4 regions of the Hahella chejuensis KCTC 2396 genome follow, and region 1 is predicted to be linked to each of the others. Evidence: predicted binding sites of a transcription regulator. Region 1 holds the regulator's gene; each other region holds the start of a gene.
What was found. The regulator sigma-54, encoded in region 1, starts transcription at its own class of promoters, with help from an activator protein. The targets are predictions, from matches to a motif close to TGGCACNNNNNTTGCTNT.

Region 1 (4,449 bases):
TTCAATGATTTCCTGATCGGTGCCTTTGTAGCCGCGCAGCGCGGTATCCCAGTAAGGATTGGGGAGGCAGCGCACGTCAAACACCATGTCGGAATCTGACGGTACCCCATGCTTGAAGCCGAACGACTGAAAGAGTAGGGCCAGCTCTTGGGTTTTATGTCCGATAACCCTGATCTTAACCTGATCTCGTAACTGGTAGATGGAAAGATCGCTGGTGTCTATATAGAGGTTCGCCAATGTGGCGATCGGCTCCAATAGCTGCTTCTCTTTGGCGATGGCTTCTTTCAGCGATGTGCTTTTGCTGCTCAGCGGGTGCTTGCGACGCGTTGCATGAAAACGTTTGATCAAGGTGGCGTCGTTAGCGTCAAGATAGATGATTTCCACATCAATATTATGCGCTTGCAGAGCGGCGTAAATAGACGGGAAATCAGATAAATCCCTATAAAGATTACGCGCGTCTATGCTGACGGCGAGTTGCTGGTTTTGGGTTTTTCCCTGGTCCAGCACCTCTTGGGTGAGAGGCGAGAGGAGACCGATAGGCAGGTTATCGATGCAGTAATAGCCCATATCCTCCAGGACATGGAGCGCCGTACTTTTTCCAGAGCCTGAACGACCGCTTACGATAATCAGCTTCATGTCTTCCTCTTTCCATCGAAGCTGGACTATTTCTCCAGCACCCTCCTGAACAGGGTTTCGTCGTTGTCACAGTCGCGTAGATGTTCGCAGAAGCGACGGTCATTGAACTTCTGGGCCAATTGGCTCAGCAGGTCTAAATGTTCGCTGGTAGCCTCCTGAGGCACAATCAGAACGAACAGAAGGTCGACGGGTTCGTTGTCTATGGCGTCAAAAGGGATTTTGTCCTTGAGCGTAATCAGAGCCCCTATAATGCGATCGCAGTTTTCCAGACGGCAATGGGGGATCGCAATACCCTGGCCGATACCGGTGCTGCCGAGTCTCTCACGGCATACCAGGTTGGTAAAAATGGCGTTCTCGTCCAAAAACGGAAAATGTTGCGCAATCAGATTGGCGATATATTCGAGAACGCGTTTCTTACTCGAGCCCGACACCCCACAGCGTGTGAGGGCGGGCGAGATAATAGACTCAATAGTTAGTGTGGTTTGGGCCATGTTCTGTTATCTGGCGGATGCGCCGTGCATCCGATCAACGTGCTTCTCTTTGTGTTTGAGGATCTGGCGGTCTAATTTGTCCACCAGCGCGTCAATGGACGCGTACATATCTTCGTGTTCAGCATTGGCATGCAGGTCAGCGCCGCTAATGTGCATGGTTGCTTCCGCAATCTGACGCTGTTTTTGAATGGAGAGCGTAACTTGGACATTACTGATACTGTCGAAGTGTCGTTCAAGTTTGTCGAACTTGTTGTTAACGTAGTCTTTCAGTGCTTCAGTTAACTCGACTTGATGTCCGGTGATGTTCATTTGCATACTTTGCTCCTAATGCCAATATACGGTGCATTATGAATTTTGCACTTCCATGAAAAATACTAGCACATCCATTTTGTGACTATTTGATTTAAGTCTTATGCCTGTATTCCTCCTTTTAAATTAATCGCTTACGTTCATTGGAAGGCGGAATGGAAAGCGCCTCCCGATACTTTGCGATCGTGCGACGGGCGACATTGATGCCCTGGTCGCCGAGCAGCGCAGCAATCTTGCTGTCGCTCAAAGGTTTCTTCGGTGATTCCGCCGCGACTAACTTCTTGATAATAGCTCTAATAGCGGTCGAAGAACACTCGCCACCCGTGTCTGTGCTGACATGGCTGGAGAAAAAGTACTTCAGCTCAAATACGCCGCGAGGAGTGTGCATATATTTCTGGGTGGTCACCCGGGAAATGGTTGATTCATGCATTTCCACTGCTTCCGCAATATCGTGCAGCACCAGCGGCTTCATCGCCTCTTCGCCGTACTCAAGGAATCCTTGCTGATGTTCGACGATTTGTGACGCAACTTTCAACAGAGTTTCATTACGGCTTTGCAAGCTTTTGATAAACCAGCGCGCTTCCTGTAACTGATCGCGTAAGTAAGTGTTGTCGGAGCTATTGTCCGCACGTCTCACCAAGCCCGCATAGCCTGGATTGATGCGGATCTTAGGGGCGATTTCCGGGTTCAGCTCCACCAGCCAGCGGCCATTGTTTTTTTTGACGATAACATCAGGAACCACATATTCGGTATTACTTTCCTGAATGCCTTCTCCCGGTCTTGGGTTCAGGCTTTGAATCAGCTTGAGCACTTCCCGCAGGTCGTCTTCCTTCAGGCGACTGCGGCGCATCAACTGGGCATAGTCGCGATTGCCAAGCAAGTTGATGTAATGGCTGACCACGAGTTTGGCCTGTCCTAACCAGGGCGTATCTTTGGGTAGCTGATTCAGCTGGCTCAGCAGGCAGTCCTGCAGGTTACAAGTAGCGACCCCGGCAGGATCAAACTGCTGAACGCGCTTTAACACTGCGCGTACTTCGTCCAACTCAATTTCTTCTTCGCCCTCAGTCTGCAGCCCACTGTGAATTTCATCGGGAGTGAGGGAAAGATAGCCGTCGGGATTGACCGCATCGATTATCGCAACGGCGATCATGCGGTCAATGTCGGACATGGGGGTAAGATTGAGTTGCCAGAGAAGGTGATCTTGCAGGGTTTCGCCTTTGCTGTTGCGGGACTCGAAATCGTATTCGTCATCCTCGCCGCCGCTGTAGCTGCTTGACCCGCTTTGAAAGACATCGTCCCAGGCGGTGTCGACGGGCAAGTCGTTCGGTATGGAGTCGGACCAGTTATCCTCCTCGGCGAACCCGCCTTCGTCCATGCCGGACTCTTGAGCTCGCTCTTTGCTGGAGTTATTGGCGAGCATGTCGCTGATCGTATCGTTCTGAACGTGGTTGGGGGACTCTTCCTCTTCAGACACTTCCAGCATGGGATTGGACTCAAGCGCTTGTTGAATCTCTTGCTGTAAATCCAGTGTTGAAAGCTGCAAAAGTTTTATTGCTTGTTGCAGTTGCGGGGTCATAGTGAGCTGTTGACCCAGCTTTAACTGCAATGAAGTTTTCATAACCATCTGATGCTTACCACCGATTCAGGCACAGATCTTGTGAGTTTGTCATAGTTATTGAGCGCTTTAATCCTAAGCTCTTGAGCCTTGGGGTCCATCTTGAATGGAAGCCGCCGGTTAAACTAAAGTTTGAACTGGTCACCCAGATAGACCTCTCTAACCTTTGGGTTGGCAAGGATATCACTAGGGGCGCCGCTTGCGATAATAAATCCTTCACTGACAATATAGGCGCGTTCACAAATATCCAAGGTCTCGCGCACATTATGGTCTGTAATTAAGACGCCGATGCCGCGCTTTTTAAGATGTTCGATAATCTGCTTGATGTCGTTGACGGAAATAGGGTCCACCCCGGCAAAAGGCTCGTCCAGTAGTACAAACTTTGGCTCCGTGGCGAGCGCGCGAGCGATTTCCACGCGGCGGCGTTCACCCCCGGAGAGGCTCATGCCAAGGCTTTTACGAATGTGGGTTATGTGAAATTCATGGAGCAACTCCTCCATTTTTTGCTTGCGTTCCTTGCGGTTCAGATCCGCCCTGGTCTCAAGAATGGCGTAAATGTTGTCTTCCACAGACAGCTTTCTAAATACGGACGCTTCCTGAGGTAGATAGCCAATGCCCTTGCGCGCTCTCCCGTGCATGGGCAGGCTGGTGATTTCGGCATCGTCAATAAATACGCTGCCTTTGTCGCTGGGGATCAGTCCCACCACCATGTAGAAGCAGGTGGTTTTGCCTGCGCCGTTAGGTCCGAGGAGGCCAACGATTTCGCCGCTGCGAATTTCAACGGAGACATCTTTTACTACAGGCCGTTTTTTGTAAGCCTTGGCCAGGTTTCTGGCGGCGAGAGTGCTCATTGTTTATTAGATTTGGGCGGATGATAGATGATTTCAACCTGCTCGGTTTGATTGCCCGATGAGGCTCCCTTCGCTGTGACTAAGCGTTTGTCTGTGAAATAAATAATTTCTTCGCCTTCTACTGAACTATTGTCCTGGAGAATGCGCGCATGGTTACGCATAACGACTTTACTCTGGCTGCGATCATAGTCCATGCTTTCTGCGTAAGCGTGGGTTTCAGTTTGTTTTTCTGCGTCAAATTGCACCAAGTGAGCGGGCTTACCCGTAGCTTGGAAGCGGCTGATGCCCTTGTCGTCAGTGTATAAAACAACTTTGTCCGCTTCGATGCTGGATTTGCCCTGGGTAATGACGACATTGCCGATATAGGTGTCGATGCCCTTTTGACCATCTCTTTCCCAGCGCCCGGCTTTAATACGCACTGGTTCGTCGCTCCCGTTAAGAAGGTCTAAAGCGTGGCTTAATGGAGTGAAAACCAGGGCCACCAACAGCGCCGCTGTGAATAGTTTACTTGGGTTGTGCATAAACGCCGGTTACCTGAGAAAGTAAT
Region 2 (4,449 bases), 1.5 Mb from region 1:
TTGTTCCAGTCAATCACCGCTGCCTGGGAGACAGAAGCACAGCTTACAAATACTAATGAAGTTAAAATTCCTAGACCTTGAGTAGTCTTCATTGTTACACCCCTTGTGTAATAGTTCGTTTTTAGGCGCAACCTTTTTAGCAAGGTATGAGCCATAATTGTTTTTTTATTTAAAATTCATATAGTTAAAATAATTTCCATAAAGTTCGTCACGTTTCGTGTAAAATATTTTGACTATATAAATCAATAACTTACAAGAATTCTTTCTTGTTCAGAAAACTTGTATTTTGCTCATATGCACAGCGCCCCACACTGTCTGAGTCTTGCTTGTCGCATTAGAAACAATCCGAGGCGCTTCACGCTGAGCCATGAAACATTAAAGTTTTGAATTGTAGGGTCAGAAACGACGGTAAATATCGATTGAAGTTAGCGGGCGGGAGGTGCAAAGAATGGTCACAGACAAGTAGGGAGGTAAATCCCGTACTTTACGTTCCAGCAAAGTACGGGCAAAACATATCAATAAACAGAACTGGGCTTACGCCGCTTTACGAAAACGTCTCGCGCCAGCGAATCCAGCCAGGCCAATAGTCATCAATACAATGGTGTAGGGCTCAGGCACGTTTTTCACAACTTTCAGACTGAAAGTCTCCAAGCCTGCAACCATCACGCTACCCCAGTCCCAGGCTAAACCAGAAGCCAAACTCGGTAATACGAAGTCACTGAACATACCATTGATGTTTTCCGCTTTGATCAGCGTGAATACGTCATTCAGCTCAGGCTTGAAGGTGTCCCAAAGATCGATCTTTAGAATGCCGTCCAGATTAGCGTCGCCAGAAATATTCAGCTCATAGTCGCCAATCGCATCCCAACCACCCAGAGTCAACGCCAGGGTGCTTGAGCTGTCTTGCGAATAGTCGCCAGTAATAGTTAACGCATCGCCATTCTCTCCCGTCGCCACCGTGCCACGGTTAGTATTGCTGACGTTGCCCTTTACTTCACCGGAGCCTTCAATCTTACCGCCTTCTGTTAACACAGCTCCTGCGCTTACTTTTCCGTCATGCAAGGACAACACACCGCCCGGAAGCGCAGAAATTGCGTAATCTGAGCTCAAACTCGCGCCGTGGCTGACAGTAAGCCTGCCACTGACATCTACATTCCCCATGGCTGAGAAGTCAGAACCTGCGCCGTCGATGGTCATGCGGTTACCTACAGCTATATTTCCTCCACTGCCGGTTGCTCCGTTCTGATAAGTTATGTCCCCATCCATGTAGCCATATTCGCCGACATTAAGACTGGAGTGTTCTCCGTCTACCAGAACTTTTCCGGCAAGACTTGCGCCAGATGAGCTAACACCGGTGCCTTCAGATATTTTCAGATATCCACCGCTCTCCATAATCAACTCATTCGCCAGGTTTAACCCGGAGCCGCCGGAGATTAATACTTTACCTTTATCTCCGATAAAGGCAGTTTGGCCCCGAGCCTGGGAGCCATTCTTAAGCTCCAGCGTCCCCTCTCCGCCACCAAAACCAGAGTGGGACTGGCCTATGTAATATTGCATCCTGCCGTAAATTTCAGGACTACCAAATTCAACGCCATCAAGCACCAGGTCGCCTTTGGAGCCTGCTTCGCTGCCGACAAGCACTTTGATCAAATCGCCACTATAATCAGCTTTCTGATTATACTTGCCTCCCCGCAGGGTCAGACGACCGCCCTCTGTCCCGCCAACAGAGATTCCAGAGGCGGTTTCCAGATTGTGGCCATTAAGCTCCATAGTGACGTCATCGTCATTAACAGAGACGTTTTGGGCGTCGGCGTCTTCTGAAAATGTGGTGGTATAGGAGCTTGCAGCGCCTGAATCAAACAACGCTTCGTCAGTTTTTCCTGGCGCGGCCCCACCAGACCAATTAGCGTCATCGCTATAGTTTCCGCCGCCAATATTGTTCCAATTAATTACCGCCGCCTGGGATAGAGAAGCGCAGGTAACAAATACTAATGAAGAAAAAATACGCAGACCTTGAGTAGTCTTCACTATTACACCCCTTGTGCCACAGTTTATTTATATAACGGGTGTCTATGGGCAAGGAGAGGACCAAGTATTTAATTAACTTTTAAAATCATTAGGTTATATTATTAACATTAGTTAACTCATTGATTTTATGTAAAAATATCTGACTCAATAAAATCAATAAGTTACAAGAAAACTACTCAAAAAAAACATGCCGCAGAAACATCTTATCCCCAAAGAATTAGGTCTCATTGTTAGCAAAGCAGTGAGCCGCTCAACTGACCGTTATGACTTGGATATAGCAATTCAATCGCCCGTTGGAATTGACTATTCGCGGGTAGTGAATAAACGCAAGGATCACTCAGAGGTATTCAAATAATGAACTATTCGAAGGGGACAACGCCCCCTGCCATGGCCGGCCAGGGGACAATTTTCAGTTCAGGAAGGAGCCGCTTAAGAGCTATTTGCGAAGAAGTCTGACGCCAGCCATTCCAGCCAGGCTTAACGCCATCAATACGAATACGTATGGTTCGGGAACAGGCTTACTGGATGCGCTGGATACGATTCTTAAGCCAAATGAGTTCACGCCAGCGTAGGAGCGGCGATATCCCCAATCCCAATGCATGCCAAACCCCAAGTCGGGAAGCACAAAATCGCTAAACATCCCGTTTATTTTGTCAGCGTTGATCAGAGTGAAGAAGTCATGCAGTCTGGGTTTAAATTCATCCCACAGATTGATTTGGAGTACCCCGTCCAGGTTCGCCACGCCATCTATATTCAGCTCGTAACCGCCAAGCGTACTCCAATCTCCCAAAGTAATTTCCAGCTTGCTTGACTCATCTTGAGTATAATCGCCTTCCACTCGAATAGAGCCGCCAAACTCGCCCGTCGAAACGACCCCGCCGCGGGTGTTATTCAGGTTACCCTTAATTTCACCAGAACCGCTTAGCGCGCCTCCGTTCATGTCGAGAGAGGAAGTGGAGATTTTACCTTCACCTAATGAGATCTGGCTTTCACGGGATAAGCTCAGGTTGTCAGCGATTAATTCTCCGTGATTTCTGATCTCCAGTTTGCGGACTTCGCTCTCCCCTTCTGAGGTGAATGAACTCCCAGCGCCATCAATAGTCACGTCACCCAGACTGACGCCCCATCCCTGGCCCTTGCCGCCGTTTTGGAATTTTGCAGTACCAAGTGCGCCATTGGGACCCATTTCAAACAATGAACCTTCGCCATCTACAAGCACGTTCGTATTCGCAACCGAAGCGCCCGTAGCAGTCACTCTGGAGCCTTCTTTTATGGCGATGCGGCCCCCGTAACCATAAAGCTCATTCGTCAACGACAATGTAGACCCCCCTGAAAGAGAAAGCTCGCCACTCTTGCCAATCGTTGCTGACTGCCCCCATGCGGATGAACCATTTTCAAACCTGAGCGCACCGGCCCCGTCCTTTCCAATCTCATACTGTAAGGAGCCTTGGTTCACAAAGTTATCGCCAAAGCTGACGTTATCAAAAACTAACGAGCTGTTTGTTACGTCATCATTACCTACCGCGATTATTTTGGGCGGTCCGCTATCTCCTACAGTCTCATTGAACTTGCCATTCTTGATCGTGAGCTGGCTTTTTACAGTGACGCCCCGCTCCGCATCCAGATTATTTTCGTTCAGGTCCACAGTGACAGCGCCCTCAGCCGCCGATAACTCACCGATACTCGCATTATCAGAGAGCACAGCATGACTGCCGTCTGTTGAGAATTTCGCCGTATCTGTGACGCTGGGCGTCGCGCCGCCAGACCAATTCGCGCCATTGTTAAAGTCGCTCCCCTCAGACCCATTCCACTCAATTAAGGCCGCTTGCGATGTTGAAGCACACGCCACAAATACAATGGAAGAAAATAGTAAGGAATTATTTGAAGTCTTCACTTTTACACCCCCTGTGTGAAAGTTCTTAAAAAAATAAGCTCTCAAAAATGAGCCGTTAGCAAACTTGTGTTTGCCTTTATAAATCACAGAATTAATAAAAATCAACATCCATAATCAAAAAAACCATGTAAAATCAAAAGGCTTATAACTTATGCATGAATACTTGCCAGCTTTGTAAACTCTACAAATTGTCTCTCTTTTCAAATACAACATTAAAACCCATAGAAATGATTTCATGGCGCATAAACTATTAAACACAGAACCCCCGACCCTTTTCAAAATAACCATAGCATCACACTATGATGCCTCAGGTTATATCGACTAAATAGAGGTTTACCATGCACTTACCCAAAGGCATCTACCAGCATTACAAAGGACCGCGTTATCAGTTATTGGAGGTGGCGCGGCATTCGGAGACGGAGGAGTGGTTTGTGGTGTATCGCGCGTTGTACGGCGATTATGGCGTGTGGGTGCGGCCGTTGTCGATGTTTGATGAAACCATCGAGAAAGACGGGGTCAAAGTAAAA
Region 3 (4,449 bases), 690 kb from region 1:
TAAAATCGGCAACAAACGCAGCAGCCCCTTGCCCATCACCGCCACAATCAGGGTCAACGCCAGCGCAGGCAGGGATATCATCAACGCCGTGTCATAGGGAACCAGTTGTAGAGCGCCATTACCGCTTTTACCCATCGCCATGTTGGCGGCCACGGGCGCCAGGCCAAGGCCAATGGACATAATCACCGGCCCCACCACCACCGGCGGCAACAGTCGATCCAGAAAGCCGGTTCCTCTGAATTTCACCGCCGCGCTCAGAGCCATGTAGGTCAAGCCGGTGGCGATCAGTCCTCCCATGGTGGCGGGCAGACCGAAAGTGGATTTCGCCGCCATGATCGGCGCGATAAAAGCAAATGAAGAAGCCAGGAATATGGGAACCTGGCCGCCAGTAATCAGGTGGAACAGCAGCGTGCCTACGCCGGCGGTGAACAATGCGACATTGGGATCAAGTCCGGTAATGAGGGGCATCAAAACCAGCGCGCCAAATGCGACAAACAGCATCTGCGCGCCAGCCAGCGCCTGTTTCCACAGCGGATCGGTCGTACTCATCATGGATGTTTTCCTACCTGAAAAAGCGAGTGTGTTTTTTGGCTTAAGCAAAACCCGTGCAATATAACGAAAGGCGCGCGCAAGGTCACGGCGAACCGCGCCTCCAACAGGGACTTTCCCGTTATTAAGCATTTACATTTCACTTGCCAAAAGCCGAAATCACTATAAAATCGGCGCACCTTTCCACTGGTCACATATCACCCAATATGTCAGCCGCTGTTCCGCTGCATCCTGACGCCGTCTCTGAGCGGGACGATCTGGATTTACGTCAACGCTTCCAATCCCTCGACGCCCTTCTTGCCGTGCATGAGAATTTCTGGAAACCCCGCCCCTTTGAAGAGGTTCTTCCGAATTGGCGTCATACGCACCCGGAGCTCTATAACGCAGTCATTAGTCTGTCTGACACAGTGGTCGAATCCTGCTCCGCCGAACCAGCCCGGTTTCAGGCGATCGCTCATCCTTTTCTGCCCTGGCTGCAGGAGTTGGCGCGGGCCAGTGAGTTAGTCGCCGCGCCAAGTCGTTCTCTGACGTTTTCACCTTTTGACGCGCTGCACGCCCCTGGGCGCAAATGGCGTCAGGTTACCGCCTTCGCCGCCGCCCTTCCGCCACTGAGCGGACCCGTTCACGACTGGTGCTCAGGCAAAGGCCATCTCGCCCGGGCCGTAGCGGACGCCAACAACGTCGAGCTGTTCTGTTTTGAACTGGACGCCCAGTTATGCGAAAGCGGCCAGACATTGGCGGACAAACAGAAACTGCCGATTCGCTATATTCGACAAGACTTGCTACAACCGTTCGACTCCCGCAGGGAAGAGTATCGCGGCGGTTGGCGTTTGGGCTTACACGCCTGCGGACAGCTGCACGTAAACCTGTTGCGCGCCAGTGTGGACAGCGCGGCGGACGGCGTCGCCATCGCGCCTTGCTGTTATCACAAACTCTGTCTCGGCGAGCAATACCAACCGCTCTCGAAGACCGCCCGTGAGGCCAAACTGACCTTATCTCTGAAGGATGTTTCGCTGGCGGTGCAGGAAACGGTGACCGCTTCCGCGAAAGAGCGCGCACAAAGAGAGAAAGAAAGCCAATGGCGTCTGGGGTTTGACCAGCTACAACGCCAATTACGGAGCCAGGACGAATACCTTCCCACGCCCTCTTTGCCCAAAGCAATGCTGAATGGCGACTTCAACGCTTTCTGCGCATGGGCGGCGCGTGAAAAACACCTCACTCTGCCCACAGATATCGATTACTCTCACTTCGCGGAAACCGGCCGTTCACGCTACCGCGAAGTGCGCAGATTAGAACTGGTGAGGCATCTTTTTCGCCGACCACTGGAAATCTGGCTGGCGCTGGATCGCGCTCTGTTTTTACAAGAGCGGGGCTATGAGGTGACAGTGCGGGAATTTTGCAGTCGCGAGATAACGCCTAGGAATATTTTGATAACAGGACAACTGTTGTAGTAAAGAATAACATTTTGTATTGAATACTTTACACATCTCGCCATTCTCGCCGATACAACAAAATGTTATTTACATGAAATGCAAAACAACACACAATTATGGAATATATTTTGCTTTATATTCTAGTCCTGATTCAGTACGTTACTTTGCTGAGTAAAGATCCGCACAGTGTCATGGAAAGATACTTCCGCCTGTCGATTACTGCCGGGTTTTGACCAGAAAAGGCGCTTTAAAGCGCATGATTTAAAACCAAATCCACTACTAAGAATAACCTGCCACATTGGAGGTGTTTCAATGAAACCCATACGGACATATTCAGTCCTGCCGTTATTACTCCTTAGCGTTCCATCATTATCCAACGCAGGAATCATTGAATGGAAAGAACCAGTAAATGGAGCCTTTTCCGACGCCTCTAACTGGCAAGGCGGAGTAACTCCAAAGTCTGGCGATACAGCAGTTTTCAATACTGGCGGAGCCAGCCCCTATACAGTCACTTTTAATGATAGCGACGCTACCACAGTCGAAAGTGTAGAAATCCACAACGACCAATTGACGATAGAGAATAGCTTTGCAATCGAAAAAAACCTCACCATCGGCGGTACAGGAGGGGAAAACACAAGTTTGACGTTCAATAACGGACAAATCCTTTTTCAAGACAATCCGAGCGGCCATAACCCTCCGTTAACCTCAATTAAGAGTTCAACTGGCGGCTCTTCCGAAATGGTTATGAACAATAGCCAACTATCGTGGGTTAATCTGGCAGTGAAAATGGAGGGGAAATCCAGCTCACTCGTCATGCAAGATCATTCTGGAATTGAGGGACTTTATTTGCAGCAACGTGACGGCGCCAGTCTGGTCGTTGACAATTCATCTTTAAGTCTTTCTTCTGCATTCTACCAGGATGATGGCGTCGCCCTCTTTACCAATGGAGCATACGCCGGCCTGTCAGACTCCTTTATTGGCGGTAAATTTACCGCGGAAGGCCCAGACACACGTATTTATCATGGAGGTTACCTTAGCGCTGGCGGTGAACTGACCTATCGAGATGGCGCCTATGCCCAAGCGGGCATGTTAGCCGGTGGCGGTACGATTAATATTGACGGGGCCGGTTCACAGCTTGAGTTTAACAGCATTGGTTTGTACGACCCCTATTCACCTATCGAATTCTCCGGCGAAGTTAACGTTACTAACGGCGGCGTTTTTGGTGATCTAAGCGCTACTGGGTACTCTTCAGGCTGGGTATCTGACCATATGAAAGTGAACCTTTCAAACGGAAGCTTTGGAGCCCAATTTATAGACAACAACGGAACTATTTCCGGTCACGGCCAAATGGTTGGGAAGCTGAACAACAAAGAAGGCGGCCGGATTGAATCTAAAGGCGGCTCTCTGACGTTAAATGGCGACTTTACGCAAGACAGCGCCAGCGTTCTGTCCATTACCATCGGCGACTGGATGCTCAGCGACGACACAGCTGCGCTAGCAATCGATGGAACAGCAACTTTGGATGGCTTTGTCACAGTTCAGCTTGAAGACGCGTTCAAGCCAAAGTTAGGGGACGCATTCAGCCTGTTCAGCGCGACATCTATCGTCGGCGAGTTTAGTGACTTCTCCTTTCCTGGTTTGAGTGGGGGTATGGGTTGGACTTGGGAAGTCATAGCCGGCGCCGACTACGAGACCTTAGTTCTAAAAGTGGTTGCAAACCATGTACCAGTACCAGAGCCAAGTACACTCGCACTCTTTGGTTTGTCAGCAAGTTTGATTCTTCTACGAAGAAGGAAGTCTGCTTAATTTTCCATCAAAAAAGCGCCCCTCGGGGCGCTTTTTCTTTAGCTGTTTAACGTTGATACAGCCACATCAAACCGGCTTCAATATGGTCAGCAGGGCCTGGGCGTGTTCCGCCGCGTCGTGGCCGAGGCTGGTCAGGTAACCGCCGTCCGCCTGGGTGATCAGCCCTTTCGCATGCAGCCTTTTCGCCGCCGTCACCATTTTCTGCCCTGCAGTCTGGTGCACTTTCAACCCTTCCTGGGTCGTGGTGAGATTGTATTTAGCGAGGATCTCGATTTCATCAATCAGCTCGGGCGTATAGGCCATATAAGCTCCTGGTTATTATCATTCAGCGCAATTGCGGGGGACCGGTTTTCCGGATAATACAACGAACTGCCTGAAGTGAAAAACGGTCTGTCGGGAATGAAAAAACAACAGTTCCGAAAATGGCGAGACAGGCTTCGTGTTGAGGATTAGCATAGCCTCTATGAAGACAAACGCCAACCTCGACCACGACACTTGTTACAACGCGCTGATCAGCAGAGATCCCCGCTTTGACGGCTGCTTTTTCGTCGGCGTCACCAGCACCGGCGTATACTGCCGACCTGTCTGCGCCGTCCGCAAGCCAAAGAAGGAAAATACACTGTTTTTCCGTAGCGCTGCGGCGGCGGAAAACGGCGGCTTT
Region 4 (4,449 bases), 470 kb from region 1:
ATGGCGAACACGGCGCCTTCCCCCGCCTGCACAAAGAAGGAACACAGCATGACCGCCGCCACCGCCGCCGGGATCATCCAGGCTGAAGAAATCTGACTCAGCAGCAAGTATCCCACCGCCAGGCCCGCAATCAGAATAGACAAGGTTTTCTTGCGGCCAAAGCGATCCGACAACAGACCGCCGCCAGGACGGGCCACCAGGTTCATCAGGGCGAAAGCGCCCCCCAACAGACCCGCCTGCACTGGCGACAGGCTAAAGGTTTCCATGAAAAAAGCAGGCAGCATCGACACCACCGCCAACTCTGATCCAAAGGTCACGAAATAGGCCCAATCCAGCACCGCCACCTGCTTAAACTTATAGCGCTGCATTTCCGGCACGCCCTGCTTCAGACGCTCATGATTGACGTTGTAGATCTGCCAGAACTGAATGAGGAACAACACGCCCAATCCCACCCACAACATCAGCGCCGTGGCGTCGGATAACAGCCCCAGGCCCGCAGGCGATAACTTCCAGGTCAACACCGCCAAAGCGATGTACATGGGCAGATTCATGGCGATGTAAAACCAGAAGTCTTTCCAGGAACTGACTTCCAATCCGCCGCTCTTCTTGGGTTTGAAATAGGTGGAGCCTTTCGGCGTATTGCGGACCTTGCGATAGAACAGCATTCCATAAAAGAAAGCGACCACGCCGGTGGTGGCGATGGCATAGCGCCATCCGTCATCGCCGCCATAGAGATAAGCGGCGACCGCAGGCAATGTCCAGGCCGCCGCCGTAGAGCCGAAATTGCCCCAGCCGCCGTATACGCCTTCCGCCACGCCGACAGTTTTCGCCGGAAACCACTCTCCCACCAGACGAATGCCGATGACGAACCCGGCGCCGATAAATCCACACAGAAAGCGGAATAGCGCGAGCTGCTCAAAACTGGTGGAAAACGCGAATCCCCAACATAAGAAAGCGGAAATCATCAACAACAGGCTGTATACCGCGCGGGGGCCGAACTTATCCACCAACATGCCGATGACGATGCGAGCGGGAATGGTCAGCGCCACGTTCAAAATCAGCAGCGCTTTCCACTGCTCGTTGGTCATATTGAAGGCTTCCACGATGAACGGCTTCATCGGGGCATGGGAAAACCACATCACAAAAGTTAGGAAAAACGCGAACCAAGTGTAATGCAACGTTCGGACGCCCCCCTGGGACAAATCCAGAATGTTCAATTTATCGGATGACATAAATCTTCCTGTCTTATTTGGCAGTTGAGTTCTAGTAGAAAAGCATTCACTAGAACTACAAAAGCTGTGCCAACCACTCAAAATGGCCCATTCAAGCCCTTCAACGCTTTTTCCAGCCACCGCGACGCTACCGCCAATAAGCAAAATTACCTTTAGATATCAAACAACTAAATTTATTACGCCCATCGTTAGGTTTTTTCATCGCCACAGAACGCACCAGTTAAGCGCACAACAGAATCATGCGATCGCACCAAATTAATCACTCTTGTTGGGCGCCATCTGAAATTAGCGCACTTTTTTAGAACAAAACTTGGTCGTGAATCCGCACCATTCGCAGGCAAACTTCCTCGAAACGCATCGAAAATCACTTTTTATCTCTTTAATTACAGTCACTTAAAAACAACGAGATTTCGATTGGCGCCATTCATGCTCTACCACCGTCAATTAGCCTGTAGCGGATTCAGCGAGCTGGAGAAGGTCCATGAAAGAAAAATTAGTCGTCGTCGGAAATGGAATGGCTGGAATGCGGACGGTCGAGGAGTTACTCAAAATAGCGCCGGATAAATACGACATCACCGTGTTCGGATCAGAGCCCCACGGCAATTACAACCGCATCATGTTGTCGCCATTGCTGTCTGGAGAAAAGACGCTCGAAGACATCATGATCAACGACATGGAGTGGTATAAAACCCACAACATCACCCTGCATGCCGGATGGGAAAAGCGTGCGCAGAAAGTGGACCGTCGCAACAAAATCGTTTATGCGGCGGACGGAACAGAGGCGGCCTACGACAGGCTGTTGCTGTCCACCGGCTCCAACCCTTTCATTATTCCTGTACCAGGCAAAGACCTGAAAGGCGTCATCACCTTCCGTGATATTTCCGATGTGGACACCATGCTGTCCGCCGCCAAATCCAAACAGCACGCCATTGTGATCGGCGGCGGCCTGCTCGGTCTGGAAGCCGCCAACGGCCTGCTGAAACACGGCATGGACGTCACCGTGGTGCATAACCTGGAAATACTGATGAACCGCCAGTTGGACGGACCTTCCGCCCGCTTTCTGCAGGCGGCTTTGGAAGAACGCGGCATGAAGTTCCGCATGTCCGCCAACACCTCTTGCCTGGAAGGCGATGAACACGGCTACGTCAAAGCCATCAAGTTCGACACTGGCGAAACGCTGCCTGCGGATATTGTGGTGATGGCGGTGGGCATTCGTCCCAATACCGAACTGGCTCAATCCTGCGGCCTGTATTGCGAGCGCGGGGTCGTGGTCAACGACACCATGCAAACCTTCGATCCCAGCATCTACGCCATTGGCGAATGTGTGCAGCATCGGGGCGAATTATTCGGTCTGGTGGCGCCGATCTGGGATCAGGCTAAAGTCTGCGCCAACCATCTGGCGGGATACGGCATCGGCATCTACAAGCAGAAAGAGGTCTCCACCAAGCTCAAAGTTACTGGCATCGATGTGTTCTCCGCCGGCAATTTCCTCGGGGACAACGATAGCGAAAATATCGTGTTTCAGGACCCGAAACGCGGTGTCTATAAAAAAGTGGTGGTCAAAGGCGACAAAATCATCGGCTCCGTGATGTTCGGCGATACCGGCGACGGCTCCTGGTACTTCCAGCTGATGCGCGACAAAACCAACATCAGCGACTTCCGCGACACCCTGCTTTTCGGTCAGCACCTGGTGGGCGACTCGGGGCGCCAAGGCATCAGCGCCGTGGCGGAACTGCCTGACGACACGGAAATCTGCGGCTGTAACGGGGTTTGCAAAGGCGATATCGTCAAGGCCATCACCGACAACAAGCTCTTTACCCTGGACGACGTGCGCGCCGCTACCAAGGCGTCCGCTTCCTGCGGTTCCTGCACCGGTCTGGTGGAGCAGATTCTGGCGGTGACCGTAGGCGGCGATTACAGCACCGCTCCCAGTGAAAAGCCGCTCTGCAAATGCACCAGCTACGGCCATGACACCGTGCGCAAAACTATTGTCGACAATGGCTTGAAAACCTTTCACGAAGTGGCCGCTTTCATGGAGTGGGACAAACCCGACGGCTGTCACGTCTGTCGCCCGGCTATTAACTATTACCTGGTTTGCGCCTGGCCGGACCAGAAAGTGGACGATCCGCGCTCCCGCTTCATCAATGAACGGGTGCACGCCAACATCCAGAAAGACAACACCTACAGCGTCGTGCCGCGCATGTGGGGCGGCCTCACCACCCCCAACGAACTGCGCGCCATCGCCGACGCGGCGGACAAATACCAAGTGCCCTGCGTCAAAGTCACCGGCGGCCAGCGTATTGACCTGCTGGGCGTCAAGAAAGAGGACCTGCCCCATATCTGGAAAGACCTGAACGACGCCGGCATGGTGTCCGGCCACGCCTACGGCAAAGCCTTGCGCACTGTGAAAACCTGCGTCGGTTCAGAGTACTGTCGCTTCGGCACCCAGGATTCAACCGGCATGGGCGTCAAACTGGAGAAGATGACCTGGGGCTCCTGGACGCCGGCCAAAGTGAAAATGGCGGTATCCGGTTGCCCGCGCAACTGCGCGGAAGCCACTATCAAAGACTTTGGCGTCGTCGCAGTGGACTCCGGCTGGGAGCTATACGTGGGGGGCAACGGCGGCATGAAGGTGCGCGTCTCCGACTTCCTGGTCAAAGTGTCCACCATGGATGAAGTCATGGAGTACGCCGGCGCGCTGATGCAGATGTACCGGGAGCAAGGACATCACAACGAGCGCACCGCACCCTGGGTCGAGCGGGTTGGCCTCAGTTACGTCAAATCCGAACTGGTGGACAATCCGGAGCAGCGCAAGGCGTTCCACGCCCGCTTTCTGGAGTCGCAAAAACTAGCGCAGATCGATCCCTGGGCGGAACGGGCCGCTCAAGGCGTGGAGAAGCAGGAGTTCATCCCTCTCACGCAATTGAACTGAGTCGCACTAACAATCAAAACGTGAATACTCCCGAGACGTAAGACAGAAGAGATATCAGCTATGACACAGTGGATCGAGGTAGGCAGTCTTGAAGAAATACCACGCCTGGGCGCCCGCGTAGTGCAGTCCCGCTTCGGCGACCTGGCGGTGTTTCGCACCAAGGACGACAAAGTGTTCGCCCTGCGCGACAAATGCCCCCATAAAGGCGGCGCCTTGTCCCAGGGAATCGTCCATGGCGACAACGTCACCTGCCCGCTGCACAACTGGGTGATCAGTCTGCAGAGC

Region 2: the regulator sigma-54 is predicted to act here: its motif matches at 2,030-2,047, upstream of HCH_RS31100 (PEP-CTERM sorting domain-containing protein).
Region 3: the regulator sigma-54 is predicted to act here: its motif matches at 2,100-2,117, upstream of HCH_RS20845 (PEP-CTERM sorting domain-containing protein).
Region 4: the regulator sigma-54 is predicted to act here: its motif matches at 1,648-1,665, upstream of nirB (nitrite reductase large subunit NirB).

The regions. Positions count from the first base shown of each region.
Region 1 is NC_007645.1:5,458,034-5,462,482, reverse strand. Features, by position in the region: gene rapZ (RNase adapter RapZ) at 1-636, opposite strand, end outside; gene ptsN (PTS IIA-like nitrogen regulatory protein PtsN) at 663-1,127, opposite strand; gene hpf (ribosome hibernation-promoting factor, HPF/YfiA family) at 1,134-1,442, opposite strand; gene HCH_RS23895 (RNA polymerase factor sigma-54) at 1,558-3,054, opposite strand; gene lptB (LPS export ABC transporter ATP-binding protein) at 3,177-3,902, opposite strand; gene lptA (lipopolysaccharide transport periplasmic protein LptA) at 3,899-4,423, opposite strand; gene lptC (LPS export ABC transporter periplasmic protein LptC) at 4,407-4,449, opposite strand, start outside.
Region 2 is NC_007645.1:7,003,384-7,007,832, forward strand. Features, by position in the region: gene HCH_RS31095 (PEP-CTERM sorting domain-containing protein) at 1-92, opposite strand, end outside; gene HCH_RS31100 (PEP-CTERM sorting domain-containing protein) at 535-2,028, opposite strand; gene HCH_RS31105 (PEP-CTERM domain protein) at 2,465-4,030, opposite strand; gene HCH_RS31110 (DUF1653 domain-containing protein) at 4,261-4,449, shown strand, end outside.
Region 3 is NC_007645.1:4,770,155-4,774,603, forward strand. Features, by position in the region: gene HCH_RS20835 (uracil-xanthine permease family protein) at 1-552, opposite strand, end outside; gene HCH_RS20840 (methyltransferase) at 756-2,000, shown strand; gene HCH_RS20845 (PEP-CTERM sorting domain-containing protein) at 2,295-3,788, shown strand; gene HCH_RS20850 (TIGR02647 family protein) at 3,855-4,091, opposite strand; gene HCH_RS20855 (DNA-3-methyladenine glycosylase 2 family protein) at 4,252-4,449, shown strand, end outside.
Region 4 is NC_007645.1:5,932,326-5,936,774, forward strand. Features, by position in the region: gene HCH_RS26090 (NarK family nitrate/nitrite MFS transporter) at 1-1,232, opposite strand, end outside; gene nirB (nitrite reductase large subunit NirB) at 1,714-4,164, shown strand; gene nirD (nitrite reductase small subunit NirD) at 4,225-4,449, shown strand, end outside.